2 regions of the Fuscovulum ytuae genome follow, and region 2 is predicted to be linked to the other one. Evidence: riboswitches for the same ligand, from Rfam matches in the RefSeq annotation. Region 2 holds a riboswitch; the other holds the start of a gene.

Region 1 (7,142 bases), on a different replicon from region 2:
GTTGGGAGGATTTGCTCCAACTGCGCCAGGGTGGCGTTCCGCGCACCGGGGATGTGGCCCGCAGCGTATTCGTCGGAGGGCCGGACATCGAGAACAGTGACAGAGCCTTCCGCGAGCCGTGCGGCGAGGACCGCGCGACTGACCGGTTCGGGCGCGTCATAGCCGCCCGAGAGGCCCCGCAGGATGCGCTCGACTTGTGCCAGGTTACGTTCGGCCACGATGCGCAAAAGGTCCATGAGCGCGAGCGTCTTCGCGTCGGTCAGCCGGTAGATCACTGCTTTGCCGTCACGGCGGCTGGTGACGAGAGCGGCCCGTCGCAACTGTTGCAGGTGCTGCGAGCAGTTGGCGATGGTCAGGCCGGTCTTGTCGGCCAGTGCCTCCACCCCGCGCTCGCCTTGCGCCAGTTGTTCCAGCAGCATCAGACGCGCCGGTGCCGACAGGGCGCGCGCGACGAGGGCGTATTCCTCCAACAGGGCCAGCTTCGGGCTGATTGACAAGGACTGTCTCCTGACGCTACATCATTCAAGCGATAACTTGAATAATAGCGATTCCAGCGCGCCCCACAAGCCCCAAGGCCAGCGATCCATGTCCGAGACCATCCTTGCCACCGAGGCGACCATCCGGCTTGCCATCTTTCTGGGTGTTCTGGCGGCGATGGCGCTTTGGGAAGTGGCAGCCCCCCGGCGCAGACGGGAGATCCCGCGTGTGATCCGCTGGACGAACAACCTTGCTCTGGTGGTGGTGGATACGGTCATCCTGCGGCTGAGTTTTCCGATCCTCGCGGTCGGTCTGGCCGTCATGGCCGAGGATCGTGGCTGGGGCCTGCTCAACAACATCGATGTGCCAGTCTGGGTCGCAATCATCGTCTCGATGCTGCTGCTCGATCTGGCGATCTACCTTCAGCACGTGATGTTCCACGCCGTGCCCGGGCTCTGGCGGCTGCACCGGATGCACCACGCCGATCTCGATTTCGACGCAACCACGGGACTGCGTTTCCATCCCGTGGAAATCCTCATTTCAATGGGGATCAAGCTGGCAGTGGTCGCGGCGCTCGGCCCGCCCGCCGTCGCGGTGCTGCTCTTCGAGGTGGTCCTGAACGCCACCGCGCTGTTCAACCACGCCAATATCGACCTGCCACGCCCGGTGGACCGCGTGCTGCGCCTGTTCGTCGTGACGCCGGACATGCACCGCGTCCACCATTCCAAAGACCCGCGCGAGACCAACTCGAACTACGGCTTCAACTTGCCGTGGTGGGACCGGCTGCTCGGGACCTACATCGCTCAGCCCGCCAAGGGGCACGAAGGGATGGAAATCGGTATCGAACAGTTTCGTACACAGCGTGATTTGTGGCTCGACCAGATGCTGGCTCAACCCCTTCGTGGACCAGCGAGCGGCTACGCCCTCGATCCAAATTCCGGGCTGAAGGATCCCGCAGAATGATTTTACGTCTGTCTTCGTCGGGAGTGCCGCGCTGATTGCGCCAGATCGAACTTACGCCTACAGTGGCGGCGTCTGGTGCCCGCCGCTTTTCGTGGCGGGATAATCGGGAACGCAGTGAAATCCTGCGACGTGCCCAACGCTGTAAGGTAGATGGGGCTGCATTTGCCACTGGTCGAATGACCGGGAAGGCGCAGCACCCGCGCGAAGCCAAGTCAGAAGACCGGCCAGACGAAACAGGACGCGCCGAAGGCCGGCGGCGCGCCCGTTTCGACGAAGGGGGACCGTCATGTCCGTTTCTGCCTCTCCGGTCGCGGCCGGAGCCTTCAGCGAAAGCGAGCGCGCTGCCGTCTATCGCGCTATCTTCTCGCGCCGCGACGTGCGCTCGCAGTTTACGGACACACCCGTGGACAAAGATGTTCTGATGCGCATTTTGACGGCTGCCCATCATGCGCCTTCGGTTGGGTTCATGCAGCCGTGGAACTTCATCATTGTCCGGGATGCCGGTGTGAAAGGTCGGGTTCAGGCCGCCTTTGCCGATGCAAACGCTGAAGCCGAAGCGATGTTCGGACCTGACCGCCGTCCGCTCTATTCCAGCCTGAAGCTTGAAGGCATCCTGCAAGCGCCGGTCAGCATCTGTGTCACTTGCGATCGCGCGCGTGGCGGCCCTTTTGTGCTTGGTCGCACCCACGCGCCCGAGATGGACCTTTATTCGACCGTCTGTGCTGTTCAGAACCTCTGGCTGGCGGCTCGGTCGGAAGGGATTGGTGTGGGTTGGGTCAGCATCTTTCGGTCGGGCGCGTTAAGCGAGATCCTTGGCCTGCCCGAAAGCGTTGTTCCCGTGGCCTGGCTTTGCCTCGGCTACGTCGAGGAGCTTTACGACCAGCCCGAATTGGCGGCTAAGGGTTGGGCAAGCCGCCTGCCGCTGGAGCAGTTGATCTATTGCGACGCTTGGGGTCAGTGCGAGGGGGCACGGGATGTCCCGTCAGACGTGACGCCGCCTGCTTGCTAGTATCGCGGCAGGCCGCATGGTGCCCTGTGAAAGGATTGCCTTCCGTCATGCGCGACTGGACTTTTCTCTTGCCGCCACGACGCTGATCACCACCCAGATCGCAAGGCGCAGCGCCATCGCACCCATCGTCCGCGCCTCGTATGCAGTCCCGCGCCAGACCTCCAAAAGAAACATCGCAAAGATCGCTCCGGTCGCAAGGGTGATGGCGATGGCAAGGCCGGGTGCCCAGCCAGTCCTATACCAAAGCCCCAGACCCGCGATGATGTAGGCAAACCCTGCTAGGAAGTTGAACCATAGAACGAACGGGACGACGGCCCCCATGTCGGCGCCACCAAAAAGGGCGCGGCTTCCAGAAACGATGGTCAGGAGACCGAAGACGATTGCGACAACGGCGACGGCCGTCAGGGGCTTTCTGCGGGCGGGCATGGCCTTCTCCTTGGTTCAGCTGTCCACGAGACGACCATCGCGCAGGTGGATCAGGCGGTCGAAACGGTCGAAGATCTTTTCATCATGCGTCACGGCGATGATGCAGGCCTTCTGGTCGCTGGCGAGCTTTCGCAGAAGGTCCATCACAAGTTGCGCCCGACCACTGTCCAACGCAGCCGTGGGTTCATCGGCCAGGATGATCCGGGGGCGGTTCGCCAGCGCGCGGGCAATGGCGACGCGTTGCGCTTCGCCCCCGGAAAGCAGGGCCGGCTTCACCTTGGCCCGATGCCCGACTTCAAGGTAATCAAGCAGTTCGCGTGCCCGTGCTCGGCCTCTTTCGGCAGTCCAGCCCGCAAGGTCCAGCACGACCGAGACGTTCTCTTCGGCGGTCAGGAAGGGCAACAGGTTGTGCGCCTGAAAGATAAAGCCGATCTTGTCCAGGCGCAGCCGTCGCAGATCGCTGCGGAGCCATTTGCCGTCGAACACCGCATCGCCATCCAGTTCGACCCGGCCCGCGGTCGGGGCAAGAATGCAGCCGATCACGTTCAGCAGCGTCGTCTTGCCCGAACCGGACGGGCCCAGCAGCGCGATGACTTCGCCGACATGCACCCGCAGATCCACGGACCGCAAGGCATCGACACGGGTTTCGCCTTCGCCATAATGCTTGGCGACGCCCCGCACATCGACCAGAATGTCGCCCGGCGCCATGGGTCAGCCCCCGAGCGCTGTGGCAGGGTCAACCTTCAGCGCCGCGCGGACGCCAAGACCCGAGGCGACAAGGCAGACCATCAGGATGATGCCTGTCAGCACCAGCGCATTGAACGGCTCAAGCACAACGCGGCGGGGAAAGCTGTCCTTGACCAGAAGGATCAGGGCCAGCCCGATCCCGAGGCCAGAGATGCCAAGGATCAGCGCCTGTTGCACGATCAGGCCCACGATGGTTCGATCCGGGGCGCCGATCAGCTTCAGGGTAGCGATCTGCTTCAGCTTCTCCATGGTCATTGTGTAGATGATGAGCGCAATCACCACGGCGCTGACAGACAGCAGGATCCCCAGGAACAGACCGATCTGGCGCCGCGCCCGGTCCACCACCGAGGCAAGCAGAAGCTGCTCCTGTTCACCTTGGCTGAGGGCGGAGAGGTGTTTCCATTGCCGAACTGTCGCGGTCAGAAGCGCCACATCTGCACCGGGCTGCAGCCGGGCAACAACGGCGGCCACCGTCGGTGGGCGCAGGCCGCCATCGCCCCGGGCCGCCTGCACCCGGGCAGCGGCCGGGTCCATCGCCGTCTGCAACGTCAGTGCATCAGCCAAAGTCACATAGACCGCCGGATCGCCGCCTGAGTTCATCGCATCCTCGACCAATCCCACGACGGTAAAGCGGTCGCGTCCCAGCCGGATGGTCTCTCCGGGCACCAGACCGGTCTTGCGGTCTGCCAGCAGTTCAAAGTGGCTTCTGCCCAGCCCCCGCCCTTCGGTAATGCGCTGCGGTCCGCCGGGACGACCGGGTTCAAAGCCGATGACATAGAGCCGCAAGGTCCCGCCGGCATGGCTGGCCTCGATCGTTTGGTAAGTGATGGCCCCGGCCTCGGCCACTCCGGGCATGCGGGCCACGGCGTCCCGGGTCGTGGCCGGGATGCTTGACGCTTCGGCAAAGGGGCCTTGTGTGCCAGCCTCGACCACCCAGACATCAGCGGCAGGGGCCTTCACGACGGCCAGGGCATCGGCGACAAGGCCGTTGTAGATGCCGATCATCGCCAGCACGACCGTCATCAGAAGCCCAAGTCCCAAACAGGTCAGGACAAAGCGGAAGAGACCGTGGCGGATATCCTTGATGGCAAGGTTCATGGCGCGGCTCCGATGCGGGCAGGCCGACCTTCATCCACGCCTTGCAGCGGGACGGCCACGACCTGCGCAGCATCGGGCAACCCGCCCGTCACTTCCACCCGGCCCCGGTCGTCACGCGCGCCGAATGTCAGGTCGGCGCGCGAAAGCCTACTGTCCTGGACGATCCAGACCGTGCCGCGATACCCGTCGAAGCCGATAATCGCCACTTCAGGCACCATCAGGGCCGTGGCGCGTGTGGCAGTCAGGATGCGCACCTCGGCTTGTTCGCCCAGAAACATTTGCTGCGGGCAATCCGAGCAGGTCAGCCAGACGCGGCGTTCCTCATTCACCCGGTCGCTTTCCACTCCGATGCGGGTGATCGTGCCTGTGAATTCGCTGGCAGGCTGAGACCGCAGACGGATGGTGCCGGGCTGGCCAAGGGCCAGCTGACCAGCGCGTTCTTCGTCAATGTAGGCCTGAATCCAAATCGTATCGGGGTCGATCAGGGTAAAGATCGGATCGCCTGACCGAACCACGGCCCCGGTTTCGGCCAGGCGTGTCACAACCAGCGCATCAAAGGGTGCGGTCAAGCGGTGACGGTCCAGCAGCGTCTGTTCAAGTTGCAGGGCAGCGACTGCATCCTGCCCTTGAGCGCGAATGACGGCGAGTTCCGCTTCGGCAACTTTCACGTCAGCACGAGCGACGTCTTCATCTCGCTGCGCCTCCTCCGCGCGCTGGATGGATGCGGCTTCCTGTCGGGTCAACTCGGCCTGCCGGCGGTTGGCCGCCTCGCGCTGCGCCAGGATTGCCGTGGCGCGGAGGACAGCCGCTTCGGCCTTGGCCTGATTGGCAGCGTTCGCCGCCACGGCGGCCTGGGCACGCGCGAGCCGCGCCTCCTGCTCATCCTGATTCAGCGCGGCCAGCGCTTGCCCCTGTGCCACGCGGTCACCTGCATCGACCGTAAGCGACATCAGTGTTCCGCTGGACTCAAATCCTACGCGCGCCAGTACCCTCGCCTCGACGGTTCCGAGCCCGTAGATGCGAAGGGCCACATCGGTTTCGGGCTGCACGACCGCCACCGTCAACGGACGCTCGGTCAGGTACATCGCTCCTGCACCGATGCTCAGGGTCGCCACCACCGCGATGATCCAGATGGTCCGCATCGGTCAGCCTCCTTCCACCCCAAGCAGGTGCAGCTGGACATCCAGAAGGCGCAGCCCTTCGGCCTGCAGGCCAAAGTCGCGCGCGCCCAGTGACCAGCGGATCGCCACCCCCTGCACCAGGGAAGTCAGCAAGACCGCCACATCCGCCGCTGCAACGTCATCGCGCAGGGTATGGGACTGCTGGCCCAGCTCGACTTCGCGCATAAGATGGCCATGGAAAGCGGTCAGCCGCCCGTGGAATGCCGTGCGCAGGGCCGCGTTCTCGACATTCAGTTCGCGGGAAAACAGCAGCATGGGCATCGCGGGTGTTGCTGCGATCTGGTCCAGTTGCGCCCGGATCAGGGCCCTGATCCTGTCAACCGGCAGCTCACTCAGTGCCACAGCCGCATTCCAGGCATGGGTCAGCGTTTCGGCCACCTGGTCGGCCACGGCACTCCACATTGCAGCCTTTGTTGGAAAATGCCTGAACAGGGCAGCCTGCGTCACGCCGACTTCGTTGGCGACGGCGCCTGTCGTCACCCGGTCCGGGCCGATCTGGTCGGCCAAGGCTAGGATCGTTGCCACGATTTCGGCCTTGCGGAGATCTGACGTCTTGCGCATCGACTCATCCAAGAAAGTAAGTGATTAATCACTTACATAATCGGATGAAGGAGTCAACGTTCCAAGTCAGACGATCGGTCCCGCACCGGAAAGCGAGAACTCGACAGGATCGTTCCTACCTCGTCGACCGTGAACCGGAGGGCGCGATTAATGTAACGGAACGTCAGGCGCCAGCGTCCCGCGTCCGTCCCCACCCCGGCCTCGCAGATCGATGTCAGGGCGCCGGTGCGCATCGACTCGCGAACGTCGGACTCGGTCAGTCCGAATGCTTCGGCGAGCAAGATTGCCGGGACGACAAAGCCTGCACCGTCACGTTCCACCTGCGTCATTGCGACACCACGAGCGGGGGCAGGGCGATATCGGCCAGTGTCGATCGGTCGAGATCCGTGAGAAAAGCTGCTTCCGCAGAACGCAGACGCGCCTTGAGCCGACAGCGCGTGTCTATCGAACAGGCACCCCCATCGGCCCCGAAACACTCGACCAAGGGCTGCCCTTCTTCCAACAACCGGATGACCTGGCCAAGCCGGATCTCGGACGCCGGTCGGGCCAGCACGGCGCCACCGCCGCCGCCGCGCCGGGTTTCGATCAGGCCTGCGCGCGCCAGATGCTGGATGATCTTGGCCAGATGATTGCGGGACAGGCCCAGGGCTTCGGCCAGTTCGGCCGTGGAGTTGGCGCGC
Region 2 (7,142 bases):
GACCATGCGACGGCGATTGCCGAACAAGTGATCTATCTGGCGACCGGCGAAGTGCCGGGGGATGAGCGGCCAAAGGCCGATCTGGTGCCGGGTGTTTCGACCCTTGAGGGATGAAGATGGAGCGCGTCATGGTTCAGCAGCCGAAGGTTCTGCTTGTAGAGGACGAATTCGCGCAGCGCGAGGTGCTGGCCTATAATCTTGAGGCCGAGGGGTTTGACGTCATTCAGGCCGATAATGGCGAGGATGCGCTTTTGCTGGTGGATGAGGATCATCCCGACATGATCATCCTTGACTGGATGATGCCCAAGGTTTCGGGGATCGAGGTTTGCCGTCGCTTGAAGATGCGGCCCGAGACGCGGGCGATCCCGGTTATCATGCTGTCGGCGCGGGCGGATGAGGTGGACCGCGTGCGGGGGCTGGAAACCGGCGCGGATGACTATGTCATCAAGCCCTATTCGATGGTGGAGTTGATGGCGCGGGCGCGGGCCCAGATCCGCCGCGTGCGGCCATCCACCTTGGGCGTGGTGCTGGAATTTGACGGCATCCGGCTGGATACGGAAACGCATCGGGTGTTCAGGGGCGAAAAGGTGCTGAAGCTGGGTCCGACGGAGTTTCGGCTGCTGACGGCTTTCATGGAAAAGCCGGGGCGCGTGTGGTCGCGCGAACAGCTTTTGGATCGGGTCTGGGGGCGGGATATCTATGTCGATACCCGGACCGTGGATGTGCATGTGGGCCGTCTGCGCAAGGCGCTGTGCGTGCATGGCGATGAAGATCCGATCCGCACGGTACGGGGATCGGGTTACGCGCTGGGCTGAGCGGTGCGGCGCATCAGGTAGATGTCCATGATCCAGCCGTGATCGGCGCGCGCCTTGGCGCGGGTGGTGCGGATGGTTTCGGCGACCTGCGCAAGCGGGCCTTGGATCAGGATCTGTTCTTCCATCCCGACATAGGCGCCCCACCAGATATGGATGCCCTCGGGGGGCAGCGCGTCGAAGGCGGCACCGCTGTCAAGCATGATGACCACCGTATCGGCATCCTGCGGCCAGCCTGAACTGCGCAGTTGGCGGCCTGTGGTGATGACCACGGGTTTCGCAAGGTCATTGAGCGGGATGGCATGGGCGGCGCAGAGCGCCTGAATGGCAGTGATGCCGGGGATCACACTGAGTGTCAGCGGCAAGTGGCCTGCGACACGGTCGGCGATGCGCAGCGTGCTGTCGTAAAGCGAGGGGTCGCCCCAGACCAGCAGCGCCACATTCGGGCCGCCGCCTTGGGCAAGGTGTTTCTCGATCTCGGCCCGCCAGAGCGCGGCGATGGTGTCGTGCCAGTCGTTGACGCGGGTCAGGTAATCGGGTGTTGCGGGGTCGCGCGTGGGCAGGTCAAAGGGCGCGATACGGGTGCTGGGGTTTGTCAGGTTGGCGCGGCAGATCGCCATGCGCAGGCCGGCGAGATCGGCCTTGTCGTCACCCTTGAGCGGCAGAAGGATCAGGTCGGCCGCGTTCATGGCGCGGATCGCCTGTCCCGTGACGTGATTGGGGTTGCCGGTGCCGATGCCGATGAGAGTGAGGTGGATCATGCTGTGCTTTTGGGGCGGCGGGGCCGGTATCGGCCCCGCGCCTTTGGGGGATCAGGCGAAGAGACGCGGTGTGACCAGCGCGCCGGGGGTGCGCCCCTTGAAGCGGCGGGCGGTGGCAAGGAGGGCCAGATCGACCAGCGGTTCGATCAGCACAACCGTCATATAGGCCGCGCCGAAGAGGGCCACGTCGGACATGGCGGATGCGCCCTGACCCCAGAAGACCCAAAAGGCCACCCAGGCGACGACGCCACCCTGATAGGTGGCCGAGAGTTTCACCACATCCGTGTAGCGCAGATCGACATAGGCTGTGCCCGCCGGGATGATGCGCCGCGCGATCATGGAAATCGCAAAGAGCGGGACAAGCAGCGTGGTGACGTTCATACCGTATTGCGGCAGGTCGATGGGGGCGAAGAAGAGGCCCTGAATAAGTAGGCCCAGCGCAAGGCCCAGCGCGGCGGGGCCGGCGCCGAGGATCAGGAAGAGGCTGGAGCCGAGGATGAGATGCACCTCGCTTACGCCAACGGCGGTGTGGGGGGCCAGTTCGAAGAAGGCGAAGGTCGCCACGGTAGCAATGGCGCTGCGGATCGCGATGGCGGCCGGGCCTTGCGCGCGCAGGTCGCGGGCGAGGATCATGGCCCCGGTGGCGGCAGCGGCGGAAGCCGTGGCGTAGCCGAGCATCAGTTTGGCCCCATCGACGAGGCCGGGTTCGATATGCATGTCTTTCTCCTTGCCGTCACACCCGACGGCGGATGGTTTCTTTGATGCGAGGCCGGTCTCCTGGCTGGCGGGTCGGTGCGGCCATCCGCCTTCCCGGCCCCAGAGGGGCCAGTGGCATGAAGGATGGCCGCTCGCCGCTGACAGTCGCGGGGGCGGCTGGGGTGGGGGCGCCGCGATTTGGTCCGCCCTTCCCCATTCCCGTTTGAGCCCGTTGCTGTGACGCGTGGGGCACCTTGCCCTGCCGTTCTGCGCCTGCGCCATGCGGCGGTCAAGCACGAAGGCGACATCGGCATAGGTGAATGCGTCGTCCCGATCAGGGATCGGCGAGGGGGCCGTAGAGGATGAGCGCGGGCTGGTCGCCGCGTGTTTCCGCCAGTTGGGCGGCAAGGGTGACGACGGTCAGACGGGTGAGGGTCTGTTCGGGATGGGTGACCGCCTCGGCCAGCAGGGCGGGGGTGTCGGGGGGCAGCCCGTGGGCGATGAGTTGGGCCGCGAGCGTTGGGAAGGTGCGCTTGCCCATGAAGACGACGGTCGTCGCCTCGGGGTCGGCCAAGGCGGGCCAGTTAAGGCCTTCGGGCAGGCCACCCGTCACATCGGCACCGGTGATGAATTGCACGCGGCGTGCGGTCAGGCGGCGGGTGAGGGGGATGCCAGCGGCGGCGGCGGCGGCACAGGCGGAGGGGACGCCGGGGATGATTTCATAAGCGATCCCTGCGGCGCGGAGGGCGACAAGCTCTTCCTCCAGCCGCCCGAAAAGGCCGCCATCGCCGGATTTGAGCCGCACCACCCGCGCGCCCGTGGCGGCGTGATCCACAAGAAGGCGGCTGACATGGTCCTGCCGGGGGGAGGGGCGGCCTGCGCGCTTGCCCACCGCCACCAATTCCGCCGAGGGCGCGGCATGGGTGAGGAGGGGGCCGGAGGCGAGGTCGTCGAAGAGGATGACATCGGCCTCGGCCAGACGGCGGGCGGCCTTGAGGGTAAGGAGTTCCGGGTCGCCGGGGCCGGAAGAGACGAAGGAGACGAAACCGGGGGTCATTGTGCTGCCTCGGCAGGGGCGATGAGGTGGAAGAAGGTGCCGCTGGTGATACCGCCCTGCGCGTGGCGTTGGTAGGAGCCGGTTTCCGCGACTGCAACCCCGTTTGCGTCGGTGACATGGGCAAGGGGGGCATCGGGCTGCGACAGGATCGTGGCGTAGTGGAATTCGTGGCCGCGGAGCGCGGGGGCATCGGCCAGCCCCGGCAGGCCGAGATGCGGGCGGGCAAGGCGGTAGCCAAGGTGCATGCGGCGTTTTTCGAAGCTGGTCTCTAGGCCCAGAAGGCCCGCCATACGGTGGCGCGTGCCATCGGCGGCGACGAGACCCGCGCCAAGGGCCATATAGCCCCCGCATTCGCCATGGACGGGGCGGGTTTGGGCGAAGGCGGTCAGCCCGTCGCGGAAGGTGTCGCAGGCCGCAAGGCGGGGGGCATGGAGTTCGGGGTACCCCCCCGGCAGCCATGCGACGGTGGCAGAAGGGTCGGGGGCCTGATCGGCGAGGGGGGAGAAGGGCAGGATGGTCGCGCCTTGCGCGCGCCAATCGGCGATGAGGTGGGGATAGACGAAAGAGAAGGCCGCGTCGCGGGCCAGCGCGATACGTTCGCCGGGGGCGGGGATTGGTTTTGCGGCCGTGGCGGGGGCGTGGGCGGGTCGGGCTGCGGCGCGGATGGCGGCGAGGTCGCAATGGGTGGCGACGAGTTGGCCGAGCGCGTCGAGTTGGGCGGCCAGTTCCGGCAGCTCTTCGGCCTGCACGAGGCCGAGATGGCGGGCGGGCAGCGCGATGTCGCTGCGTTTCGGCAGCGCGCCGAGGACGGGGAGGCCGGCGCGTTCGAAGCCCGCGCGCAGGAGGGATTCATGCCGGGGCGAGGAGACGCGGTTCAGGATCACGCCTGCCATGGTGACGGCGGGGTCGAAGCGGGCAAGGCCCACGGCGACAGCGGCGGCGGTCTGTGCCTGACCGCCCACGTCAAGGACAAGGAGCACGGGCCAGCCCATGCGGGCGGCGATATCGGCGCTGGCGCCGTTGCCGGTTTCACCGGGCGTGGCGGTGCCGTCGAAAAGGCCCATGGAGCCTTCGGCGATGGTGATATCGGCCCCGGTTGCTGTGGCAGCGAGTGTGGCAAGGCGGGCGGGCGTCATCGCCCAGCTGTCGAGATTGGCCGAGGCGCGGCCCCTAGCGGCGGCGCTGTGGAAGGCGGGGTCGATGTAATCCGGGCCGCTTTTGAACGGTTGCACGGTTAGGCCTGCCGCGCGGAAGGCCGAGATAAGCCCCAGCGCGACGGTTGTCTTTCCGGTGCCCGAGGCGGGGGCCGAGATGAGGAGGCCGGGGGGGATCATGCGGATTCGGGGAAACGAGGGGAGGTGCCGACGGGGCGATAGCGACGGTCGTAATCGCCGGCGTAAAGGCGGGATTCGTCGAAGTCTTCCGCCCCGAGGGCATGGCCCACAAGGATGAGGGCGGTGCGTTCACCTTCGCCGATCTTGGGATCGATCGTCGAAAGCGTGGCGCGGTGGATGCGTTGATCGGGCCAAGAGGCGCGGAAGACCACGGCGACGGGACAATCCGGGCCGTAATGGGGGGTGAGGCGTTCCTGCACATCGGCAAGGACATGGACCGACAGGTGGATGGCGAGGGTGGCCCCGGTGCGGGCGAAATTTTCCAACGTCTCGCCATCGGGCATGGCAGAGGCACGGCCCGAGGTGCGGGTGAGGATCACCGATTGTGCCACGCCGGGCAGGGTGAGTTCCGCGCCAAGGGCGGCGGCGGCGGCGGCGAAGGAGGGCACGCCGGGCGTGACATCGTAGGGGATGCCAAGGTCGCGCAGGCGGCGGAGTTGTTCGCCCATGGCCGACCAGACGGAAAGATCGCCTGAATGGAGGCGGGCCACATCATGGCCTGCGGCATGGGCGGATTGGATTTCTGCCATGATCTCGTCCAGCGACAGGGGGGCGGTGTTCACGATCCGCGCGCCTTGGGGGCAGTGGGACAGGAGTGCCTCTGGCACAAGGCTGCCAGCGTAGAGGCAGACCGGGCAGGCGGCGATAAGGTCGCGGCCACGCAGCGTGATGAGGTCGGCCGCGCCGGGGCCTGCGCCGATGAAATGGACGGTCATGGGTGGAATCCTTGGGGGTTTGGTCCTTGGCTGGTGGCGATGGCGAGGGTGGCCATGCCGTCGGGCGCGGTGATCCGCGCGAGGGTGAGCGTCGCGCCGGGGCCTGCGGCGGAAAGCGCGGCGGCCTCGGCCAGCGATCCGGTGTTGAAACGGGTCTGGATGCGAGGGGATTGGGTGGGGGTGGGGATGCCGTCGATGGCGACGGCATGGAGCGGCAGGGCGCGGGCCTTGGCCAGTGCGGTCAGGGCCGGATGGGAGGCTTTTTCCGTGGCGGTGGCGAGGGCGTGGACGGGGTGGCCTGTGGTTTCCTCGGCCCTGTGAAGGAGGGCCGTGAGGGTTGCGAGCGTGGTGGCCGCGCGCAGGCCGATGCCGGCGACGATCATCGCGTTACGCTCCATTGCACGACGGGGCGGGCGGCGGTCCAGCCGTGGAAGCGGCCCAAGGGGGTGGCCTCGGCGAGATCGATGCGCAGCAGGTGGCCGCCATGGGCGGCATGGCAGGCGGCAAGGGTGGATTCGGTTTCCAGCGTGACGCCATTGGCGACAAGGCGGGTGCCGGGGGGGAGTGTGTCCCAAAGATGGGCATGCAGCGCGGCATCGCCGCCGCCGCCGACGAAGACGGCATCGGGGGTCGGAAGGGGGGCGAGTGCGGCGGGGGCGGTGCCTTCTATCACGGTCAGGCGGTGTTCGATGCCGAAGGCCGCCGCATTGGCGCGGATATTGGCGGCGCGGTCGGGGCGGGCCTCGATGGCGATCGCGGTGCCGCCTGCGAGGCACCATTCGACCGAGATGGAGCCAGAGCCTGCGCCGATGTCCCAGAGCCTTTCGCCCGGTCTGGGGGCGAGGGCGGACAGCGTCAGGGCGCGGACGGGGCGGCGGGTGATCTGGCCATCGCTGGCGAAGAGGTCGTCGGAAAGGCCTGAGGCGCGGGGCAGGCCTGCCGAGGCGGGCAGGTCGCGGCCGTCAATGGCAACGGCGAGGGGGGCGGTGAGATCGTCGGTGATTTCAGAGGCGGGGCGCAGGCGTTCGCGGGGGCCGCCCAAAGCTTCGCCCACGGTCAGACGGGCGGCGGCGAAGCCGTTGTCGCGGAGCCATGATTGCAAGGCGGGCAGGGCGGCGGGGTCGCGCAATGTGCAGAGCGCGCGGGTGCCACGGGCAAGGACGGGGCGCAGGCGGGCGAAGGGCGCGGCGTGGAGGCCGAGGCAGAGCGTATCCTCCAGCCGCCAGCCCATGCGCGCGGCGAAGAGCGAGAAGGTTCCGGAAATGGGGTGCGCCTGCCATTCGGACGGGTCCAGATGCACGGCAACCGATCCGCCCGCGCCGAACCAGAAGGGGTCGCCGGATACGAGCATGGCGGTGGGTTCGCCACGCCGCGCGAGGAGGGGGGCAAGGTCGAAGGGAATAGGCCATTCCATGGCCCTTGCGGCGTCGATCCCGGCAAGCGACAGGTGGCGGGGGGCGCCGAAAACGGCGGTGGCGGTGGAAAGGGCGGCACGGCTTGCCTCGGACAGGCCTGCCGGTCCATCTTCGCCCAGACCGATGATGAAGAGCCAAGGATCAGCCATGACGCGCCTTCTTCTGCTGGGTGGCACGACCGAGGCCAGCCAATTGGCCGAAGCCCTTGCCGCGCGGGGCGTGGAGGCTGTCTTTTCCTATGCGGGCCGGACCGATGCGCCCAAGGCCCAGCCCCTGCCGCTGCGGGTGGGG

Evidence for each region. Region 2 has a riboswitch for cobalamin ahead of QF092_RS10155 (energy-coupling factor ABC transporter permease). Riboswitches for the same ligand answer to the same signal wherever they lie in the genome.
Region 1: another riboswitch for cobalamin. It lies ahead of bluB (5,6-dimethylbenzimidazole synthase); the one in region 2 lies ahead of QF092_RS10155 (energy-coupling factor ABC transporter permease).

Annotation. Positions count from the first base shown of each region.
Region 1 covers NZ_CP124536.1:109,658-116,799, reverse strand. The annotation lists gene QF092_RS19225 (ArsR/SmtB family transcription factor) at 1-497, opposite strand, end outside; gene QF092_RS19220 (sterol desaturase family protein) at 586-1,440, shown strand; cobalamin riboswitch at 1,497-1,683, shown strand; gene bluB (5,6-dimethylbenzimidazole synthase) at 1,727-2,449, shown strand; gene QF092_RS19210 (hypothetical protein) at 2,495-2,875, opposite strand; gene QF092_RS19205 (ABC transporter ATP-binding protein) at 2,891-3,583, opposite strand; gene QF092_RS19200 (ABC transporter permease) at 3,587-4,720, opposite strand; gene QF092_RS19195 (efflux RND transporter periplasmic adaptor subunit) at 4,717-5,862, opposite strand; gene QF092_RS19190 (TetR/AcrR family transcriptional regulator) at 5,866-6,462, opposite strand; gene QF092_RS19185 (DUF6522 family protein) at 6,516-6,791, opposite strand; gene QF092_RS19180 (Rrf2 family transcriptional regulator) at 6,788-7,142, opposite strand, start outside.
Region 2 covers NZ_CP124535.1:2,092,601-2,099,742, reverse strand. The annotation lists gene phoU (phosphate signaling complex protein PhoU) at 1-114, shown strand, start outside; gene phoB (phosphate regulon transcriptional regulator PhoB) at 129-815, shown strand; gene cobF (precorrin-6A synthase (deacetylating)) at 800-1,573, opposite strand; gene QF092_RS10155 (energy-coupling factor ABC transporter permease) at 1,625-2,290, opposite strand; cobalamin riboswitch at 2,324-2,541, opposite strand; gene cobA (uroporphyrinogen-III C-methyltransferase) at 2,604-3,326, opposite strand; gene QF092_RS10145 (cobyrinic acid a,c-diamide synthase CobB) at 3,323-4,660, opposite strand; gene cobM (precorrin-4 C(11)-methyltransferase) at 4,657-5,436, opposite strand; gene QF092_RS10135 (cobalamin biosynthesis protein) at 5,433-5,819, opposite strand; gene cbiT (precorrin-6Y C5,15-methyltransferase (decarboxylating) subunit CbiT) at 5,816-7,000, opposite strand; gene QF092_RS10125 (cobalt-precorrin-6A reductase) at 6,999-7,142, shown strand, end outside.